Regions from separate parts of the Pseudomonas sp. MPC6 genome, predicted to be linked through region 3. Evidence: predicted binding sites of a transcription regulator. Region 3 holds the regulator's gene; each other region holds the start of a gene.

Region 1 (3,277 bases), 2.3 Mb from region 3:
CACCCGGGAATTGCGCGCGCAGGTCGGCGGGCAGAAGGGCCGAGAGTCGCGCATGGTTGTCCGGGCTCAGGCGCAGCTGCGCCTGTTGCGAGAGCAGGCGTTGCAGCACGGCGCTTTGGCTGACAGGGAAACTCAGGCTGGCGGCCGCCTTTGGCAGGCCGAAGGCCTGGTGCACCCGCAAATGGGCGTGAGTGCGGTCGGCCATCAGCAGCATCACCCGTCGCATGCCGCACGCGACCAGGGCGTCGCAAGCAGAGGTGGTCAAGTGCATGGCATTGGCGAAGCGACTGGGCTGCATCAGCAATTCGGCGCATTGCCTGCGCCATTTCACCAGGTCTTCGGCGGTCGGCGCCGGGGTCGGCAGCCCATCCGCGTGAATGTTCTTCATCCCCCATGGCCAGATCAGCGAAACGGCCGGGTGCCACAGGTCTGGCATGGCGTGATGACGGGCGCTGGTGACGGCCTGTCGGTGCAACTGCTGCTGCACTTCGTCCATCGGCATTTGCAGGTAAAGGCTGGTCAGGTAGTTCCAGCGCTCAGCGTGCGCGCTGTCCCAGGTCTGTTGCACCGACAGCGCCAGGCCGTTGGCCAGCAACACGGTGTTGGCCGGTTGATTGAGCCAGCGGCGCAGGGTCGGATCGTCATCGAGGCGGTTCTGCTGGCGCAACGGGTGATGACTGTCGCGAGCGATGCGCAGGACCTTGACCAGTTCCCGTTGCTCGTTGAGCAGCAGTCGGTAACCTTGCTGCACCCAGAATGGCAGGTGCCAGAGGTCCGCCAGGGCCTGACCTATTTGCAGCAGGCGTACGCCGAACAGCTGCTTCTCGACGTCGCGCGCCGATTCGCCATTATGGATGACCCGTTGTTCCCACTCTTCAAGCAACTGCGGATGGGTCAACGCCATCGGCCACAACGGCGAGAGAAACAGCAGGCTGCCCCAATGGATGTCTTGCCACAGCCGCGCCAGGCGACTGGCGAAAAAACCGTTGGCCTGTTGGGTCGCGTGCTGGCTGATCAACTGCAGTTGGCGCAGGGCGACGGGGATCTGCGACAGCGGCTCGGCGGGCAACCGCCCGAGGAGTTCTTCGGTGCGCTTCAATCCGAGGCGATTGAGCGCCACCTCCAGGTTTTCAGCGGGCGTGGACAGGCGGCCCTGGGCATGCCGGTTGGCTTCGCGAATCACGCTCAAGGCCAGGGCAGGGCTGTCCTGCATCAATTCGGCGATATCGCGCAGCGAACTTCGCCTGTCGCGGATGGCCTTGCACACCCGATCGTGACTGGCTTGCGGAACGGGCAGGCGCACGCCATCGAGCAACTTGACCCAACCATCGAGTGTGCTCGGCGGCGGCGTTGGAGCGTTCGTTTGGTTAGCCATGTCTGGACGCGATCATCGTCTGCATTTATCTATGCCCCAAGCGTATGCCCGGAGCGGGCCACATTGGCTTTTCAGCTGAACGGGCTATAGTCTGGCGCAGTTTTGCCGATAAGGAGAAGAAGAGATTTTTCAACTTCCGAATATGACCTTGAACCCGACTCAGTAAGTGCTCCCCACCCTATGGCTAAAATAATCGGCATCATCGTCGTATTCGCGAGCGTGCTCGGCGGCTACGTGCTTTCCCACGGTAAAATTGCCGCCCTGATTCAGCCCTTCGAGGTGATGATTATCGGGGGAGCGGCCCTGGGTGCATTCCTGCAGGCCAACCCCGGTTACATGACGATGCGCGTGTTCAAGAAGTCCTTGAGCATGTTCAGCTCGCGTTTCACCCACATCTTCTACCTTGAGGTGCTGGGGCTGATCTACGAGATCCTCAACAAGAGCCGCCGCGAAGGCATGATGGCCATCGAAGGCGACATTGAAGATGCCGCCGCGAGCCCGATCTTCGCCAAGTACCCGGCGGTTCTGAAAGATGAACGCATGACGGCGTACATTTGTGATTACCTGCGCATCATGTCGTCCGGCAACATGGCGCCCCATGAGCTTGAGGGCCTGTTCGACATGGAGCTGTACAGCCTCAAGGAAGACCTGGATCACCCCTCCCACGCCGTGAACGGCATCGCCGACGCCATGCCCGGCTTCGGTATCGTCGCGGCGGTATTGGGTATCGTGGTGACCATGGCGTCCCTGGGTGATGGCGATCAGCAATCCATTGGCTTGCACGTCGGCGCGGCGCTGGTCGGTACCTTCTTCGGTATTCTTGCCGCCTACGGTTTCTTCGGCCCGCTGGCCCACTCTTTGGCCCACGATGCGAAGGAAGAACTGAACGTCTACGAGGCCATCAAGGCCTCGCTGGTCGCTTCCGCTTCCGGCATGCCGCCATCGCTGGCGGTGGAGTTCGGCCGCAAGGTGCTGTACCCGGCGCACCGTCCCAGCTTCGCCGAGCTGGAACAAGCGGTTCGCGGTCGCTGAGTCATGGAGAATAACCAGCCGATCATCATCAAGCGCGTCAAGCGCTACGCCGCCGGGCATCATGGCGGCGCCTGGAAAATCGCCTTCGCCGACTTCGCGACGGCGATGATGGCGTTTTTCCTGGTGCTGTGGCTGCTGTCCAACGCAACGCCTGAGCAGAAGATCGCCATCGCCGGTTACTTCAAGGACCCGATCGGCTTTACCGAAAGCGGTACGCCCTACATCATCGACCTGGGTGGTTCGCCGACCCTGGCACCGGATATCACGCTCAATCCCGAGATCAAATCCCAGCCGCAGCCGGACAAAGTGACCATCGGTACCGAACAGGCCGAAGGCATGGCCGAGCAGGTCGAGAAGGAGCGGTTGGAGCTGCTGCTGCAAGAGTTGCAGAGCAAGGTCAATGAAAATCCTCAGTTGCACAAATTCAAGGACCAGATCCAGTTCGAGATCATTGCCAACGGTTTGCGCATCCAGGTCATGGACGCGGAAAACCGGCCGATGTTTGACTCGGGCAGTGCTCGCCTGAAACCGTACTTCGAAGATATTTTGCTGGCCATGGCCGACACCATCAAAGCCGTGCCGAACAAGATCAGCATCAGCGGCCACACCGATGCCACACCCTATTCGGGTACCGGTGATTTCGGTAACTGGGAGCTGTCAGCCAACCGGGCCAACGCGGCCCGCCGTGCGCTGGTAGCCGGCAGCTACCCGGAATCGCAAGTGGCGCGAGTCGTCGGCTATGCCTCCTCGGCCCTGTTTGATCGGGACAACCCGTTCAATCCGGTCAATCGTCGTATCGACATCGTGGTGCTGACCAGGAAAGCCCAGCGTGCCATCGAAGGCGCGCAAGGTGCCGAGTCAACGCCGGAG
Region 2 (3,277 bases), 860 kb from region 3:
CCGCACCGACTGATCGATTTCGTTGGCCAGTGCCGCGATGCTGCCCTGTTGGGACTCCACGAGCCCGCGACCGCTGATGGTCTCGTCGTTGACGCTGTGGGCGCTGCTGACCGCCGCAGCGGCACTGCGCGCCACCTCCAGAGAGGTCGCCGACATCTGGTTCATCGCCGTGGCGACCTGCTCGATCTGCGAACGCTGCCCTGCGACTGCCTGGCTACTCTGGGTGGAGACGTTTTCGACCTGCCCGGCCTGGCGCTCGACCTCGCCGACGGTCTGCCCCACCCGCTCGATCAAGTCATGGATTTTCTTCACGGTGCCGTTGAACACCTCGCCCAACTCGCCCAGTTCATCGCGACTGTTGGCATTGAAGGTCACCGTCATGTCACCGGCCGCCACCTTGTCCATCATCGCGCCCAGGTGTTTGAGCGTGGTGCGGGTCGACGCGTAGAAGCCGCCGTAAAGGTAAAAAATCAACACGAACACCACCGACAACGCCACAGCCTGCAACACCATGTGAGTGCGGTTCTGATCCAGCCGCTGCTGCAATTGAGTGCCCAGAAACGTCAGGGAGGCTTCGTTGAGTTGATAGGTCTGATCCATCAGGCCCGTGACCTGATCGTAAAAGGCCTGCCATGGCGCATCGAGGGTGTCGGCCATCACCACCTGCTCTTCGAACAGCTCGATGGCTTTTTTCAGCGACGCTTTACTGCTCTCCGCCTGGCCGGCCAGGGTTTGCTGTGCCGCGTTGCTTGAACCCAGCGCATCTTGCAACTTCAACCCGTATTCGGCGTGCAGTTTTTCGATCTGTGCCAGTAGCTCGTCGAAACGGGTGCTCGAGGATGAATTGAGAAAACCCTGCCCCAGGGAGTAAGCACCCATGGCTCGACCATCGCCCAGGGTCTGGGTGATGAGGGGTGTGACGTGGGTGATGAGTTCGCTCAGCTGTCGCATGTCGCTTTGGTTGTCGCGGCTGAGCCCGGCCTGACTGGCGATGATCTGGCTGAAGATTTGCGCATTGCCCAGCAACTTGCCGATCAGCGCACTTTTGCTTTGCATCGAGGTTTCCGCCTGCTGGGCCTTGAACGCAGCAATCATTTCATCGCGCTTGGCGTCGAATACGCTGATTTGCTCCGGATCGGTCGCCATCGCCGCCAACCCTTGCATACGCGCGAGGACGCTTTGCTCCAAGGCATTGATTTTGCCCTCGACATTGCTGGCCTTGCCGGATTGACCGAGCGTGACGTTGATCTGTACCAGGTTGTTCAGGGTCTCCAGGTCGCGCCGCAAGGTCAGGCTGCTGCCCAGCAGGTCGAGGCTTTGCAGTTCGACCCGGGTGCCCTGGAATTCGCGATAGGAATCGCGTACCAGATAGAAGTTGGTCACCAGCATCGGCACGAGGAACAGCACGCTGATCAGACTGAACTTCATCCCGAAACTCAGGCGGTTCATCAACGCGACGGCGGGATAGAGCAAGCTCTTCACGGATAGTCTCCCTTGGATTTCTTATTTTTATTCAGGCACGGATCGAGAGCAGATGGCCACTATTCGACGCTGTCTCTGTATAACTTAAATCGGCGGGAGGTTTTGTAACTTAAGGTTAACGGCGGGGCCTGTTCATCGGGCAGGTGATGTCTTTGGACGACTGAGACCTCTCGGGTGAGGGGAGGCTTGCCCCAATGATGTTCAGTTAAGCGTATGCGGCCTACTGTAGGAGCGAGCTTGCTCGCGATGGTCGTTAACGATAACGCTTGTTTACTGGGTAAACGCGGCGCACTTGAGCCCATCGCGAGCAAGCTCGCTCCTACAACGCTATGGCAACACGGTCCACAGCGCAAAACCCGCATACCAGAGCACTGCCGCGCGCAGCAGCAGTTCCCAGATCCGGTCGAGGCTGTTGATGCCATCCGGGCCGACCACCGGTGCCGGAATTTCACCCGCCACCAGTCCGACCTTCTCGATCAACCGGGCGGCGCTGATGTTCCAGTTCAGCAGCTCGTGCAACATCACCCGGCCGACCGCGACAAAGTTGCCGACCAAGGCAAAACTCGCCGCCAGCAACCGCACCGGCACCCAATCGAACGCGTGACGCAGTTGTGCCGCGCGCTCGACCACGGCCGGGTTCTGCCCGTGTTCTTCGGCCAGCGCCAGCAGTCGATAGCTCAGCGCGGCGACCGGCCCCAGCAGGAAATACCAGAAAATCACCGCAAAGAAGCTCTGGTAAGCCTCCCACAACAGATGCCCCTGGACCCGCTCCAGCAACTGGTCGGCGCTGTCGGCGCAGATTCCCAGGTCACGTTGCGCCACGTGGGCGGCGGCCTGCAGGTCTTCCCGACGCCAGGCATCGCGAAACGGGCCGAGACCGGCCAGCAGATCACCGCGGCCCAGGCTGTAAATCACCACCAGCAAATGCACGGGCAACGCCAGCAGACCGTAGGCCACCGGTTCCAGCACCAGCAACAGCAAGCCCAGCAGCGCCACGGGCAACAACACCAGCACCAGCAGGATCAGCCATGGCCGATTGACCAGACGTGCACTGGCCTCAAGCTTGTGCAGTTCGCGCACCCAACCGCCATCACGCTGGACCCGATGGCGCAGGGCCGAGAACTTCTCTATCCAGACCGCCAACAGCAACACCAGAAAACTCATTGTTGTTCCTCTTTTTCCAGAGCGGCGCGATAGCGTGCCCAGTCGAACGCTGGCCCCGGATCGGTTTTGCGGCCAGGGGCGATGTCGCTATGCCCGCAGATGCGTTGCGCGGTGATGGCTGTGAAGGTGCTTTGCAGCTGCCGGGTCAGGGCCGTCAACGCCTCATACTGCGCATCGGTGAACGGCAGATCATCCGTGCCTTCGAGCTCGATGCCCACGGAAAAATCGTTACAGGTTTCCCGACCTTCAAAACTCGAGACGCCGGCGTGCCAGGCGCGCTCGAGACACGAGACAAACTGAGTGACAGTGCCATCACGTTCGATCAGGAAGTGCGCCGACACGCGCAGGTCGGCGATTCCTGCAAAGTAGGGATGCTCCGTGACATCCAGACGATTCTGGAAAAATTCCTGCACCTTGCCGGTGGCGAACTGTGCCGGCGGCAGGCTGATGTTGTGGATCACCAGCAGGGAAATTTCGCCCGGGGGGCGCGCATTGAAGTTGGGCGATGGGCATACATTCACGCCCTGACACCAACCGCTCGCGGGGTCCAACTGCATACAGATTCCTTCAACGACGACTGTGTTGGCGCCCAGTATGCCGCGATAGACCCTCCGGGCGCGATCACTTGCCG
Region 3 (3,277 bases):
CCCAGGAACAGCTCAAGACCCTCGGCCGCATCCTCAATGTGCCGGTGACGCACGTCGACCCGGGGCAATCGTTGGTGCAGGCGCTCGATCCCTTGCTGCGCAAGCGTGTGGTGCTGATCGATACCGCCGGCCTGCAGGCCAGCGACCCGGCATTGCGCATGCAGCTCGAAAGCCTGGCCGTGCGCGGCATCAAGTCAAAAAATTATCTGGTCCTGGCCACCACCAGCCAGAAACAGGTGCTGACGGCCGCTTATCACAGTTACAAGCGCTGCGGGCTCGCCGGCTGCATCCTGACTAAACTGGATGAAACGGCCAGCCTGGGCGAGGTGTTGAGCCTGGCCATCAGCCATGATTTACCGGTGGCTTACCTGACCGATGGCCCGCGGATTCCCGATGATTTGCATCTGCCGCGGCGTCATCAGTTGGTCAGCCGCGCAGTAAGCGTGCAAATGCAGGAAGAACCTAGCGAGGAAGCCATGGCTGATATGTTCGCTGATATTTATCACAGCCCGACCAAGCGGGTCGGCTGAGGTATTAATGAATAGTTTTTGTACCTACATCGATGGTCTGCCATGCATTGTTCCGTTGGTGAACGCGCAGCCAGTAATGTGGCCTCCGTCTATGCAAGACAAGGTAAAGAAATAACATGGGCAGCATGCATCCCGTACAGGTGATCGCGGTGACCGGCGGCAAAGGTGGCGTCGGGAAAACTAACGTGTCAGTGAACTTGTCCCTGGCTCTAGCGGAGCTCGGCCGGCGAGTCATGCTGCTGGACGCCGATCTGGGGCTGGCGAACGTCGACGTCCTGCTGGGACTGACACCGAAACGGACCCTGGCCGACGTGATCGAAGGCCGCTGCGAGCTGCGCGACGTCCTGTTGCAAGGCCCCGGCGGCATTCGTATCGTCCCGGCCGCGTCCGGCACGCAGAGCATGGTGCATCTGAGCCCGGCGCAACATGCCGGCCTGATCCAGGCCTTCAGCGATATCGGCGATAACCTCGACGTCTTGGTGATCGACACCGCGGCGGGCATCGGCGAGTCGGTCGTCAGTTTCGTGCGCGCCGCCCAGGAAGTGTTGCTGGTGGTCTGCGACGAACCGACCTCGATCACCGACGCCTACGCCCTGATCAAGTTGCTCAACCGCGATTACGGGATGAACCGCTTCCGCGTCCTGGCCAACATGGCCCAGAGCCCGCAGGAAGGTCGCAACCTGTTCGCCAAGCTGACCAAGGTCACGGATCGCTTCCTCGACGTCGCCTTGCAATACGTCGGCGCCGTGCCGTACGACGAAAGCGTGCGCAAGGCCGTACAGAAGCAGCGCGCCGTGTATGAAGCCTTCCCGCGTTCCAAGTGCTCCCTGGCCTTCAAGGCCATTGCACAGAAGGTCGATACCTGGCCGTTGCCGGCCAACCCCCGCGGGCACCTGGAGTTTTTCGTCGAACGCCTGGTGCAACAAACCGCAGGACCGGTGCTATGACAGCCAGTGGCTACAACTTTTACAAGCAGTCGGCGCGTGACGTGCAGTACGAGCTGATCGAGCGTTACGCGCCACTGGTCAAACGCATTGCTTACCACTTGCTGGCGCGTCTGCCGGCCAGTGTCCAGGTCGAAGACCTGATCCAGGCCGGGATGATCGGCCTGCTGGAAGTGTCGACCAAATATGACGCCAGCAAAGGCGCCAGCTTCGAGACGTACGCGGGCATCCGAATCCGCGGCGCGATGCTCGATGAGGTGCGCAAGGGGGACTGGGCGCCCCGTTCGGTCCACCGCAATACCCGCATGGTCAGCGACGCGATTCGCTCGATTGAAGCTAAAACCGGTCGCGACGCTAAAGATCACGAAGTTGCGGCCGAACTCCAATTGAGTCTCGACGATTATTACGGGATTTTGAACGACACCCTGGGCAGCCGGTTATTCAGTTTCGACGATCTGTTGCAGGACGGCGAACACGAAGGGCTGCACGAGGACGGCGCGAGTGCACATCCGGAGCCGTCGCGCGACCTGGAAGATGAACGCTTCCAGGCGGCGCTGGCGGACGCGATTGCCAATTTGCCTGAGCGTGAGCGACTGGTGTTGGCGCTGTACTACGACGAAGAGCTCAATCTCAAGGAAATCGGCGAGGTCCTGGGGGTCAGCGAATCCCGGGTCAGCCAGTTACACAGCCAGTGCGCGGCCCGTTTGCGGGCGCGTTTGGGGGAGTGGCGAGCGCGCTGAAGGCAGTGTTGGGGACACTGCGAACGTGGCTGGTGCGGTGTTCAACTGCGCCGGTCGCGATCTGTTGTGTTCCAGACAGTCATCGAGTGCATCGCCGGATTGATTGAAATGGCGCGTCCAGGTGCTGGGCGCGTTTAAGACTGCTTGGAGGTCGAATTGGACAAGAACATGAAAATCCTCATCGTTGATGACTTCTCAACGATGCGGCGGATCATTAAAAACCTGTTGCGTGACCTTGGGTTCACCAACACGGTCGAGGCGGATGATGGCACCACGGCCATTCCGATGCTCAACAGCGGCAGCATTGACTTTCTGGTCACCGACTGGAACATGCCTGGCATGACCGGCATCGATCTGCTGCGCCACGTGCGTGCCGATGAAAAGCTCAAGCACCTGCCGGTGCTGATGGTGACCGCTGAAGCCAAGCGCGAGCAGATCATCGAAGCGGCCCAGGCCGGTGTCAACGGCTATGTGGTCAAACCCTTCACGGCCCAGGCGTTGAAAGAAAAAATCGAGAAGATTTTCGAACGCATTGGTTGAGCAACGGCGCCACGGGGGAGCTATGGAGCAAAAAGAATCTTCACAGGGCGATTTCGAATCGACCCTGAAAAAACACGCGGTCGAACTGGTCGCAAGCCTTGAAAAAGGCAAGTTCGGCGACGCGGTGCAACTGATCCATGAGCTCAACCAGACCCGTGACCGCGGCCTGTACCAGGAGGTGGGCAAGCTCACCCGCGAGTTGCATAACGCGATCGTCAATTTCCAGATTGACCCGCACATGCCGCAAGCCGAGGAAGTGTCCCAGATCACGGACGCCACCGAGCGCCTGGGCTATGTGGTCAGGCTGACCGAGGCCGCGGCCAACCGCACCATGGACCTGGTAGAGAACGCCACGCCGCTGGTCAACAGCCTGAGCCAGGAAGCCCAGGCGCTGAGCACGGACTGGGGACGGTTCATGCGTCGTGAAGTCGGGGCTGAAGAGTTCCGCGAACTGGCCCGGCGGGTCGACGGTTTCCTGACACGCAGCAGTGCCGACAACCGCATTGTGTCGAGCAACCTCAAC

Evidence for each region. The regulator FliA, encoded in region 3, starts transcription of late flagellar genes. The targets are predictions, from matches to a motif close to CTAAAGTTTNNNNNNNNNNNGCCGNTAA.
Region 1: a site for FliA is predicted at 1,460-1,487, ahead of motA (flagellar motor stator protein MotA). Genes of this name have one in related genera too.
Region 2: a site for FliA is predicted at 1,569-1,596, ahead of ELQ88_RS30050 (methyl-accepting chemotaxis protein). Genes of this name have one in related genera too.

Annotation. Positions count from the first base shown of each region.
Region 1 is NZ_CP034783.1:653,596-656,872, forward strand. Features, by position in the region: gene ELQ88_RS04945 (HDOD domain-containing protein) at 1-1,375, opposite strand, end outside; gene motA (flagellar motor stator protein MotA) at 1,556-2,407, shown strand; gene motB (flagellar motor protein MotB) at 2,411-3,277, shown strand, end outside.
Region 2 is NZ_CP034783.1:6,019,864-6,023,140, forward strand. Features, by position in the region: gene ELQ88_RS30050 (methyl-accepting chemotaxis protein) at 1-1,482, opposite strand, end outside; gene ampE (regulatory signaling modulator protein AmpE) at 1,810-2,646, opposite strand; gene ampD (1,6-anhydro-N-acetylmuramyl-L-alanine amidase AmpD) at 2,643-3,203, opposite strand.
Region 3 is NZ_CP034783.1:5,163,579-5,166,855, reverse strand. Features, by position in the region: gene flhF (flagellar biosynthesis protein FlhF) at 1-530, shown strand, start outside; gene fleN (flagellar synthesis regulator FleN) at 647-1,477, shown strand; gene fliA (RNA polymerase sigma factor FliA) at 1,474-2,214, shown strand; gene ELQ88_RS25840 (chemotaxis response regulator CheY) at 2,383-2,754, shown strand; gene ELQ88_RS25835 (protein phosphatase CheZ) at 2,777-3,277, shown strand, end outside.